Regions from separate parts of the Arthrobacter sp. P1_D12 genome, predicted to be linked through region 2. Evidence: riboswitches for the same ligand, from Rfam matches in the RefSeq annotation. Region 2 holds a riboswitch; the other holds the start of a gene.
What was found. A riboswitch is a leader RNA that binds a small molecule or an ion and turns the genes downstream of it on or off. The one in region 2 is predicted to bind cyclic di-AMP.
Positions count from the first base shown of each region.

Region 1 (5,379 bases), on a different contig from region 2:
CGGCCGGACCCGCGAAGGGAGGCTCTTCCCGGCAGGTCAGGACGCCGCCGGGCAGGCCCCCGGGGTCGGGGCCGACGACGACGGTGAGCCCCGCCGCGCCCGCGGCCCGCAGTGACCGCTCCAGGAGGGTGGCGCCGTCGTAGATCAGCCCGGATTTGGGCACGCCGCCGAGGCGTGAGGACCGCCCCCCGGCGAGAATGATGGCATCGAACTCCATCGGTTCAGCCTAGCCCGGCGCCAGCGGCCACTGAACAAGCCGTAACGTGCGCCGGCAGCGTCTTCACCGGCTGATCAGCCAGCAAGGAGGCAGATCAGGCAGCCGATTCAGGCAGCAGGAACGGATCCCAGGCCGGCGTCGGCTTCTCGAGTTCCTTGATCTGCCAGATGGCACCCTTTGGCGGGCCCGGAACAAAACCGATCTTCCAGCCCATCTCCGCCGGCGTATGGTCGCTCTTGGCGTTGTTGCACCGCAGGCACGCCGCCACCAGGTTCTCCCAGGAGTCGGCTCCGCCCCGCGATTTGGGCTGGATGTGGTCGATGGTGTGGGCAGCCTTGCCGCAGTACGCGCAGCGGTGGGCATCCCGGCGCAGCACGCCGCGGCGGCTCACCGCAGTCATCGTGTTATACCTGGGCCGGATGTAGCGGTTCAGCAGGATCACGGACGGGCGGCCCAAAATGTCCTGGGGGCCGACCACGGGGTCGTCCCCTTCGGCCACCACGCTGGCCTTTCCGGTCAGGACAAGGACGAGCGCCCGGCGGAAGGTGATGACCGCCAGCGGTTCATATCCAGCATTCAGAACGAGAGTGCGCATCCGCATACCTCTTCACGGCCGCACCCGCCAGCGGCACGAGGGCCGGCTGCCCTCTGCATGGTCGGGCTATGGATCGACAACACAAGAGTAAACACTCAAGTGCCGGATCACCGAATATTTTTTCACCGGCGCGGTCCTCAGCGCGGAAAGTTCACTGCGCGGCAACGCAAAAGACCCCCGCCTGGAGGCGGGGGTCTTTCGGAATGCTGGGGTTCGTGCTTAGGCGCCGACGCGGATGAAGACCGGGCCGGAGCCGACGTTGACGCTGTACAGCGCGGTGGTGCCGCCGTTCCAGCCGCCGTGCACTGCCATGCCGTTGCCGACGTAGACCGCGATGTGAGCCATGCCCACGCCGCCGTTCTGGTAGTAGGCGAGGTCGCCCGGGCGTGCCTCGGCGGCGCTCACGGTGCGGCCCAGGGACAGGTAACCTGCCGGCCAGCCGTGGTAGTGGATGCCGGCCGCGGCCAGGGCGTTGGTGGCCAGGGCGGTGCAGTCCTGCGCCACGCCGATCTGTGCGTAGGCAGCAGCGGCGATGGTCGCGCCTGCGCCGCTTCCGATGCCCGCGGGGGCCTGGGCAGCGACGCCGCCGCTGACGCCCAGCTCGGTGCCGCCGGCGCGGGTGGCCGTGGCCGTGGCGTCCTGGACCTTCACGACGGGCTTGGGAGCCTCGACGACGGGAGCCGGCGTGGTGGTCACGGCGGGCTTCTCGTAGGAGATCGCGATGGTGGAAGCGGCCGAGATGGTGGCCGGAGCTGCGGACTGGACTTCCAGGGCCGAAGCGGAGGTGGATTCGCGCTGAACATTGGTTTCAGCAGCGTTGGCTGCGATTCCGCTGGTCAGGACCAGACCGGAAGCTGCGGCGATGACCGCGGCCTGACGGCCCACGCCGCCGGCGTTGTCGCCGACAGCCTTAGCAATTACAGCCAGCGAGTTGGTCTTGGTGACCTCGGCGCGGTGCCGTGCAACGTTTGCACGAGTAGTCATTAAGTTCTCTCTTTCGTGATCCTTGGACCGCGCGCTTTCGGGCACGGACTGAGGACGCTCCGGCATCTTGGGGGTACGCCGGATCGCCCCGAAATGGGTTACTTAGCGAAGGGTGTACTGCGAAGACGCGCCAAAAGCGGAAACTGCATGCTGTCCGGGCTCGGTAGAGATTGAGCCTGCGGAACGTGATCCAATCCGGGCGCCGGCAAGGGCGGCACGTGATGTGGATTCCAGCGGGCTCGACAGAGCCTCGCCGGTGCGCATGCGCGCAGAATTGTGGCGTGAAGACACGAAAGTAGCCTCTCCCAATGCCTACGAGGTGAGCTGTCGGATTCGGATGGGAGTCACCCGGCCGCGCTGCTTCCTGGGAAGCTTTGCGACTTAACCCCAAGGCCTTCTTTCGAAGGCCAAAATTGGTTCCCCCGCCCCTGCCAGACGATGTAATGCGAACGGACCTTGAGCGGTGGCAGAGCTAGGCAATCCACTCAAGAGCGCCAACTTCGGAAAAGTTGGCGTGCTTCAAACCCTACAGCAGTCCGGATCCAATGTCACATTCAGATCACGGCGTGTCACAAGAAGTTGAGAGCTGCCCATCGTCTTTCTAGAGCCAGCCGAGCGGGTCAACGACTTCGCCGTTGACCATCACTTCAAAGTGGAGGTGGCAGCCGGTGGAGGCGCCGGTGGTCCCGCTCATGGCGACGACGTCACCGCGGGAAACCTTCTGGCCGACCTTGACCGAGGCCGAGGACAGGTGGTTGTACGTGGTCTCCAGTCCGTTGCCGTGATCGATGACCACGCGGTTCCCCCCGCCGAAGGGATGCCAGCCGTTGAAGGTCACGGTGCCGCTGGCGGCCGCGTGGACCGCCGTGCCGCACTGGGCGGCGAAATCCTGGCCGCGGTGGAACTCCCCCGCGCCCCCGGTAATGGGGCTGACGCGGTAGCCGAAGGGCGAGGCCGTGACCAGCTGGTCGAGCGGCGCACCCAGGGTGCCGGCCGATGCCGCGCGGGTGATGGTGCCCACAGACTGGGCGCTCAGCAGCTGCTTGAGTTTCCCGTCCGGATCACCCTTCGTGGTGACGGCCGTGCGGTTGAAGTCGACTTTGGCGGCAGCGGCAGCGGTGACATCCGGCTGCACGGCAGCCGAGAGCGCGCCGGATTCTCCCGGATTCGAAGCCATCACCGGGCTCGTGACGGGGACCGTCACAGTCAGAACCAGACCAGTTGCGGCCAGTGCGATCCCGGCCTTCTGCCCGACTCCGCTGGCCGCGGCAAAGTCCGTGACCTGGCGGAACGGACTGCGACGGCGACGGCGTTCATCGCGGTGCACGTCCCGCGGGCGTTCGGCCGTGTGTGCGACGACGGGACGCGGCTCCGGAGCGGGACCGGTCGCGCGGCGACGGCCCCTGGCGGTCTGGGTGGTCAAGAACGGTTCCTCTCTGGATGGCCTGCGAAGTTAGCTGTCGGATTCGGGTCAGAGAGATCAAAGACCCGGTCCGCCGTTGCAAGCAGCCAAGCACAGAGGCATCCCCAGGGGATCCTTCGGTGGAAGCTGCTTGCCGCTGACGGACTTCACCCCAAGGCTGCCGAAGTAGCAGCCGAAAGTGGTTCCCCCGCCCCTGCCAGGAGGTAGTTCTGCGACTGATCCGCTGGCAGGGCTCGGCTTCGGATCAGGTAACGCTTTGGTATCGGTACTGGGCACTAACTATAGGCGATTAAGCCGCCCGGTAATAAATCCGTAACCGCAATTGTGGACAACTCATGGGTCGTCCCATGACCGGCGCGTAGTGGCTGGTCAGGCGACTGTTACAAAGACGTGCGCGGCAACCTCGGGCGGCAGCTCCAGGGCACCTTCGATATCGGGGACGCGGACCGAGATGTACTCCCCCACCCGCTCCAGCGAGACCAGCGCGCCAGGCCTGATTCCGCCCTCGTCGAGCTGGGCCAGAAGCTCCGGCTCCACCTGGATCGGCTCCGCGAGCCGGTTGACCGTAACCCGTGAAGTTGCCCCGTAGCCGGCCATGGCCTCCAGCAAGTTCACGGGCCTGTCCACGGGGGCGCCATTGGGCACGCCGCCAAGATCCGCAAGCCCCGGAATAGGGTTTCCGTAGGGCGAGACTGTCGGGTGGTTGAGCATCTCGAAGATTCTTCGCTCGACACGTTCGCTCATGACATGTTCCCAGCGGCACGCTTCCTCGTGGACGTAGGCCCAGTCGAGCCCGATCACGTCCGCGAGGAGGCGTTCGGCCAGACGATGCTTGCGCATGACACCGATTGCACGTTTCCGTCCGGTTTCCGTCAGTTCAAGGTGCCTGTCGCCGGAAACAACCACCAGCCCGTCGCGCTCCATCCGGCCGATGGTCTGGGACACAGTGGGGCCGGAGTGGCGGAGCCGTTCGGCGATGCGGGCGCGGAGGGCAACGATGTTTTCTTCTTCAAGTTCCAGAATGGTCCGAAGATACATCTCCGTAGTATCGATCAGATCCGTCATTCAGCTCAGCTCCTCGAGCGCAGTCCTAGCGTCATTCCCACCGTACCGCGTGCGGGCTGCATGCAGGATGCGCCCAGGCGGGAACCGCCGTACGTTCGCATGCCAGCCTAGCCTATTTTGAATTACTCCGGATAATCTTTCGATCGACCTGAAGCTATTGTCCCAGCCCCAGCCGGCCGGCCGTCCCCGGCGTCTCAATGACCGGACTATGACAGGCCTTTTTCTGTATCGCCGGGAGCTGTCAGGCAAAATAAGACAGGCAGAATGAAGAGGGGTGTCCGTGGTAGCCATCCCTGCCCGCCACCTCCCAGCCACGCTACGAACCAGCCGAAAATTGGAGCCACTGTGAGCGACACCAGCATCACGATCCCCGCCAACCTCCTGCCCAAGGACGGACGGTTCGGCGCCGGCCCGTCCAAAGTCCGGCCGGAACAGATGGACGCCCTGGCCGCGGCATCGTCGAAGCTGCTGGGGACCTCCCACCGCCAGGCGCCCGTGAAGAACCTGGTCGGCTCGGTGCGCAGCGGCCTCAGCGAATTCTTCCGGGCACCGGAAGGCTATGAAGTGGTGCTGGGCGTCGGCGGATCCACCGCGTTCTGGGACATTGCCAGCTTCGGGCTCGTGGAGAACAAGGCGCAGCACCTGTCCTTCGGCGAGTTCGGCTCGAAGTTCGCTTCCGCCACCAACAAGGCGCCGTTCCTTGCCGAGTCCTCCATCATCAAGGCCGAACCCGGCACCCGCCCCACCGCCCGGGCGGAGGCCGGCGTCGACGTCTATGCGTGGCCGCAGAACGAGACCTCAACCGGCGTTGCCGCCCCCGTCCAGCGGGTGGCCGGCGCCGACGAGGGGTCGCTGGTGCTCGTGGACGCGACCTCGGCCGCGGGCGGGCTGGACGTGGACGTGGCGGAGTCGGACGTGTACTACTTCGCGCCGCAGAAGAACTTCGCGTCCGACGGCGGCCTGTGGCTGGGCCTGTTCTCCCCGGCCGCGCTGGAACGGGCGGCACGGATCAAGGCCGGCAACCGCTGGATTCCCGACTTCCTTGACCTCCAGACGGCGATCGACAATTCCCGGCTGAACCAGACCTACAACACC
Region 1 is NZ_JBFUAR010000017.1:43,945-49,323, forward strand. It holds gene mobA (molybdenum cofactor guanylyltransferase) at 1-217, opposite strand, end outside; gene AC1DZV_RS13985 (HNH endonuclease) at 312-812, opposite strand; gene AC1DZV_RS13990 (NlpC/P60 family protein) at 1,032-1,796, opposite strand; cyclic di-AMP (ydaO/yuaA leader) riboswitch at 2,092-2,261, opposite strand; gene AC1DZV_RS13995 (M23 family metallopeptidase) at 2,398-3,219, opposite strand; cyclic di-AMP (ydaO/yuaA leader) riboswitch at 3,224-3,438, opposite strand; gene AC1DZV_RS14000 (iron-dependent transcriptional repressor DtxR) at 3,589-4,284, opposite strand; gene serC (phosphoserine transaminase) at 4,630-5,379, shown strand, end outside.
Region 1: linked by a shared signal. The riboswitch ahead of AC1DZV_RS13995 (M23 family metallopeptidase) and the one ahead of AC1DZV_RS10830 (aggregation-promoting factor C-terminal-like domain-containing protein) in region 2 are both predicted to bind cyclic di-AMP.

Region 2 (5,379 bases):
TTCCTCGTTGAAGACCGGGATGGTGACGTCCAGCAGGGGCGTGCTGGCGCGCGTATCAATGGCCGTGCGCCGGCCGCCGGTGCCGGTCAGCGCCCCGGCGATCGGGCCCGGGACCGGTGCGTCGGCCAGCGCAAGCCCCGAGGGTGCCTCGGGGGTCGCCGGGCCAGCCGGCGTCGCCGTGGAGCGGGGCAGGGTTCCTGTGGCCTGGTCTGTGAATGTCATGGCTCAACTTTCCCGGCGGCCCATATGAGGGCTTTAGGGTCAAGCTGTGCGGGGACTGTGGAATTCTGGCCCGCCGGGCCGGTCCCGCAGTGGAGACGCAAGGAGGCCCCCGCGTAGTGGAAGTTCAGGGCACCGCAGGGGGAACCGTAGCGCGACTTGACGTAGTTCAGGCCCCAGTTGATCTGGGTCCGGTAGTTAGTCATGTAATCGGCGCCGGCGCTCGCCATCTTCGAGGCGGGCAGGGACTGGACCACGCCGTAGGCGCCGCTGCTGGCGTTCGTGGCGGTGGTCTTCCAGTCGGACTCCTTGGTCCACAGCTTGTGCAGGCACTGCATCTGGCCAGGTGCCCAGCCATAGCGGCCCAGCTGGGACGCGGCGTAGGCCTGCGCGCCGGCGGGGTCGTCGATTGCGACCGGTGCGGGGGCCGGAGCGGCTGCCGGTGCCGGAGCGGGTGCCGGAGCGGGAGCTGCCGCGGGAACCCGAGCAGGTGCGGGGGCTGCCGCGGGGGCCGGAGCAGGTGCTGCCGAGGCTGCCGGCGCGGCAGCAGCGGGGGCGTGGATCAGCGCTTCGGCTGCCTTAACCTCCGAGATCTGGGGAGCCACGTTCTTTTCCGCTGGAGCGCCCGGGCCAGCCACCTGGACCCGCTCGAAGTTGAGCTTGGCCAGCGGGTCGGCGATCGTGGCCGTCTGGCTCGCAACATTCGCCGTGTGGGCGCCGGGCTCTGCCGCTTGGCTGGCGGCACCGCCACCCAGTAGCAGTGCGCACGCGGCGGTGACGACGGCGGCACGGCGGCCGGTTACACCGAGCCCGGCGGCGAACCGCGACAGGGCGGATGCCTGCTTGACCGGTTCGGCGCGGTGGCGCGACTTGGCTGCGCCAACTGAGCGGGAATGCGAACCGCCGTCAGGGCGTGTTTGTACCTGGAATTCAGTCATGGTGGCCTCTCAACGCCGGCGGAGTTAGCTGTCGGGTTCGGATGAGGTCATCCGGCYGCACGGAACATCACGTGTCGGCTTCACCCCGAGGGCGCATGAAAGCAGAATGCCCGGGAACTCTGGGTCCCCCGCCTCTGCCTGGTCCAGCGGAATCCGGGAAGCGGCAGAGTTTGGCGTCCGTCCGGATATGCGGCACCGATGGCGGCGCACGCTAACGACGCTACAGGACCTGGCCGCTTAAGTCACATTTTGGTAACAGGAGTCACAGTGCCGGGGTGTCGGGTTGCGCCGGGTTCGCGGGCCGGCCGGTCCGGGCCGTTTGCGCCGACGGCGGCCGTTCCGGTTAAGCCGGCGGCGGCGCGGCGGGCAGCCGCACGGCGAACTCCGTGCGGCCCGGCCGGGACGTGACCTCGACTGTTCCTCCGTGGGCCTCCACGATCGACTGGACGATGGACAGGCCCAACCCGCTGGTGCCCTCGGACGTCGGCGCGGCGGTCGCCGTGCCGTGACCTCCGCGGCTGCCGGAAACGGCGCCGGAGGACGAGCGTGCGGGGGCCCCGGACCCTACCCTCGCCGTCGCGACGGCAGAATCGGCGGGGACGGCTGCGGGATTCGACGCCGGATTGGTGCGCGAGGCGTCGGCCCGGGCGAAGCGGGCGAAGACCCGGCCGATAAATTCCGGGGCGATGCCGCTGCCGTTGTCTGTCACGGTGACCACGGCACTGCCGTCAGCCGAGCGCATAACGCCCGTGACCACCTTGGTCCCGGGTTCAGTGTGCTTGCGCGCATTGGATAGCAGGTTGGCGAGGACCTGGTGAAGCTGGGTCGCATCACCGCGCACCACCACGGGCTCGTCCGGAAGTTCCAGCTGCCAGATGCGGTCCGGGGCCATGACTTTCTCATCGCTGACCGTCTCGATGGCCAGTTGGGTGAGGTCGACGTCGGAGATCTTGAGCGGCTGCCCCTCGTCCAGGCGCGCCAGCAGCAGCAGGTCCTCCACGAGCGTGGTCATCCGCTCGGACTGGCTTTGCACACGGGCGAGGGACCTCTCGCCGTCGGGGGTGAAATGCTCGGTCATCCGCATCAGCTCTGTGTAGCCGCGGATGGCCGTCAGCGGGGTGCGGAGTTCGTGCGAGGCGTCGGCGACGAACTGCCGGACCTTCATCTCGCTCTCCTGCCGCGCCTCGAGAGCGTTGGAGACGTTGTCCAGCATCTTGTTCAGCGCGTAGCCCACGCTGCCCACTTCCGTTCCGGGATGGGCCGCCGACGTCGGGACGCGGACCCCGAGCGCCACCTCGCCGGCGTCCAGCGGGAGACGGGAGACCTTGGTGGCGACCTCGGAGAGCTGTTCCAGCGGCTTCATGGTCCGCCGGATCAGGGCTGTGCCGGCGAGCCCGATCAGCACGAGTCCCCCTGCGGACACCACCACCATGGTCCAGACCAGGGAGGCCAGGGTGTTTTGTTTTTCTGCCAGCGGGAGTCCGGTCACGATCACGTCGCCGTACGGTGTGCGCGCGGCTGTGAGCCGGTAGGCGCCGGCCGAAAGGTTGCGGTCCACGGACACGCCGCTCGGGGTGAGGGCCAGGAGAACGTTGTTGTCGGCGGGGGAGAGGCTCTTGACCGCGCCGTCCCCGGCCAGGAATCCGGCCCTGCTGACTTCGCCGTCCACTATCCGTGCGTTCAGCGTCCCGACGCCCTGTCCCCGGGCTTCGAGGGGGTCGGGACGCCTGCCCGAATCGTCCGAGGAGGGCCGGCCGAATTCGCTCGAACGGTGCGAGGCCTGGTCCAGCTGGGTGTCGAGTTGCCGGGTGAGGAAGAGGTCCATGGAGGCGTAGCTGAACAAGCCCACAGCGCCGCAGATGGCCACGAGCAGCGCCATGGCTACCAGGACCAGCCGGGTGCGCAAATGCCACGTGGACGGGTTGCGCCAGTCGCGTCCGGGGACGCGGGTCATGCCGGAAAGTGAGGGCACGGATCAGTCCGCCGGTTTCAGGACGTACCCGGCTCCGCGCACCGTGTGGATCATGGGAGCGTGGTTGGCGTCGACCTTCTTGCGGAGGTAGGAAATGTACAGTTCCACGATGTTCGCCTGCCCGCCGAAGTCGTAGTCCCAGACACGGTCCAGGATCTGGGCCTTGCTGATGACCCGTTTCGGGTTTTCCATGAGGTAGCGCAGCAGCTCGAACTGCGTGGCGGTCAGGTGCATTTCCTCACCGGCCCGGGTGACTTCGCGGGTGTCGACGTTGAGCACGAGGTCTCCCACCACGAGTTCGGCGGTGTCCATGGCGGCCACTCCGGAGCGCTGGACCAGCCGGTGCAGGCGCAGCAGCACCTCTTCCATGCTGAACGGCTTGGTGACGTAGTCATCGCCGCCGGCCGCCAGTCCGGTGATGCGGTCCTGGACGGCATCCTTGGCGGTGAGGAACAGCGCCGGCACCTCCGGCGCGAACGCGCGGATCCTGTTCAGCAGTTCGACGCCGTCGAACCCGGGCAACATCACGTCTAGCACCAGCACGTCGGGGCGGAAATCCTTGGCCAGCCGGACGGCTCCAGGCCCGTCCTCGGCCACGGCCACGGACCAGCCGGCCATCCGCAGTCCCATGCTCATGAGCTCGGAGAGGCTGGGCTCGTCATCCACCACGAGGGCGCGGATGGGGGAGCCGTCCGGATGCGTGAGCTGGGGAAGGTTGTTGGTCATGGAGTGCGAAGTGGCCATGGGGACAACTCTCCGATCTGCCGGTTAGGCGGGGCTTTGGGGACCCTGTGCGGCACCTGTGAATCCCAGCCTAGCGAGCTGGATGCCGTTGCGGGACCTTGTTGGCCGCACCGGCCATGTTCAAACCCCTTTCCCGTCCGGCGCCAACGTCACAGGCCGGGCTGTCGGCCCGCACAGCCCAAGCACAGGATCGCTCACCACGCTGGGGTGAACACCGGTCCGCACCCTAAAGGAGAAACACCATGAGCGGTCAGCATCCCGGAGCCGGTTCCGGACCAGCCCCCGAGTCAGCCCCTGTACCCGCCCCCACGCCCACCACCGGCGCGCCAATGGCGCCCGCGCCCGTAGCCACACCCCGTACTGCCTGGCAGTACAGCGCCGGACACACCGACGGCGGAACAGACCACACCGGACACGCCGGCGCCGGGCACGCCGACGGCGGGCGGCCTGAAGCAGGCGCTGCCGGCGGCTGGGGCGCGCCTCCGGTTTGGAAGGTTCCGGCCTCGGAACCTGCCTGGGGCATGCCCCGGCAGGAACCTGTCCCCGCCGCAGCCACAGGCTGGGGCGCGCCGGGAACTTCCGCCAAGACGGCCTCGGCGGCGAAGCCCTGGACCCTCAAGCGGGGGCTCGCCGTCGCCGGGGCCGCCGCAGTCCTGGCCGTCGGCGCCGGGGCCGGCGTCTATGCCCTCACCTCAAGCGCAACGGCAGCCACCGGTGCGCCCGGCGGGGCGGCAGCCGGCGGACCCGGCGGCCAGGGTGTCGCCCCGGGCGTGCCCGGTTCAGCGCAAGACGGTTCCGCGCAAGGTGGTTTCGCGGGCGGCGGCATGCCGGGGCCGGGCGGTCCCGGCGACTTCGCTGCCGGTGGCATGGGCAGCGGGCTTTCCGCGGCAGTGCACGCCGAATACGTGGTGCTGCAAGGAAGCGCGTACACCACGATGGCCGAGCAGTTGGGCACAGTGAGCGAGGTCAGCTCGTCCTCCGTGACGGTCAAGAGCAGCGACGGTTTCACGCGCAGCTATGCGCTGGGCAGCGACGTGGTGGTGAGTAATCTGCAACAGCGGCGCCAGCAGGCCGGCGGCACGGGCACGCAGCTGAGCGTCGCGGACATTGTCGCTGGCGGGACGGTGCGGATCGTGGCGGCCAAGGACGGTTCCGGCTACACGGCGGCCTCCGTCATGCTGGTCGCGGCGACGGCCACCGGCCAGTTGAACTGAGCCGCCGCGGCCGGCATCGCCACCGTGCCTGGCCGGCGGCGATTCCGGCTGCCCACTCCGTGGACCGCCTCGCAGGCAGCGGTGCGCAGGCGCGGTTTGGCCCAACTTGCCGTGCTGTGAACGATTTGCCTGATGTAGCCGCCGTGGACCGAATAATATTCGAGAAAGGGTACCTGCTGACCTTCCGGTCAGTAAAACACTTGTTATTTTATTGCCGCTACAGAATTGTGACTTGCGCTACAAATCCTCGATCTGTCTCACTATGTGGAACCTGGGGTCCATTGTTACTTGC
Region 2 is NZ_JBFUAR010000012.1:153,798-159,176, forward strand. It holds gene AC1DZV_RS10825 (bifunctional glycosyltransferase family 2/GtrA family protein) at 1-222, opposite strand, end outside; gene AC1DZV_RS10830 (aggregation-promoting factor C-terminal-like domain-containing protein) at 219-1,157, opposite strand; cyclic di-AMP (ydaO/yuaA leader) riboswitch at 1,157-1,316, opposite strand; gene AC1DZV_RS10835 (sensor histidine kinase) at 1,501-3,111, opposite strand; gene AC1DZV_RS10840 (response regulator transcription factor) at 3,133-3,873, opposite strand; gene AC1DZV_RS10845 (hypothetical protein) at 4,116-5,087, shown strand.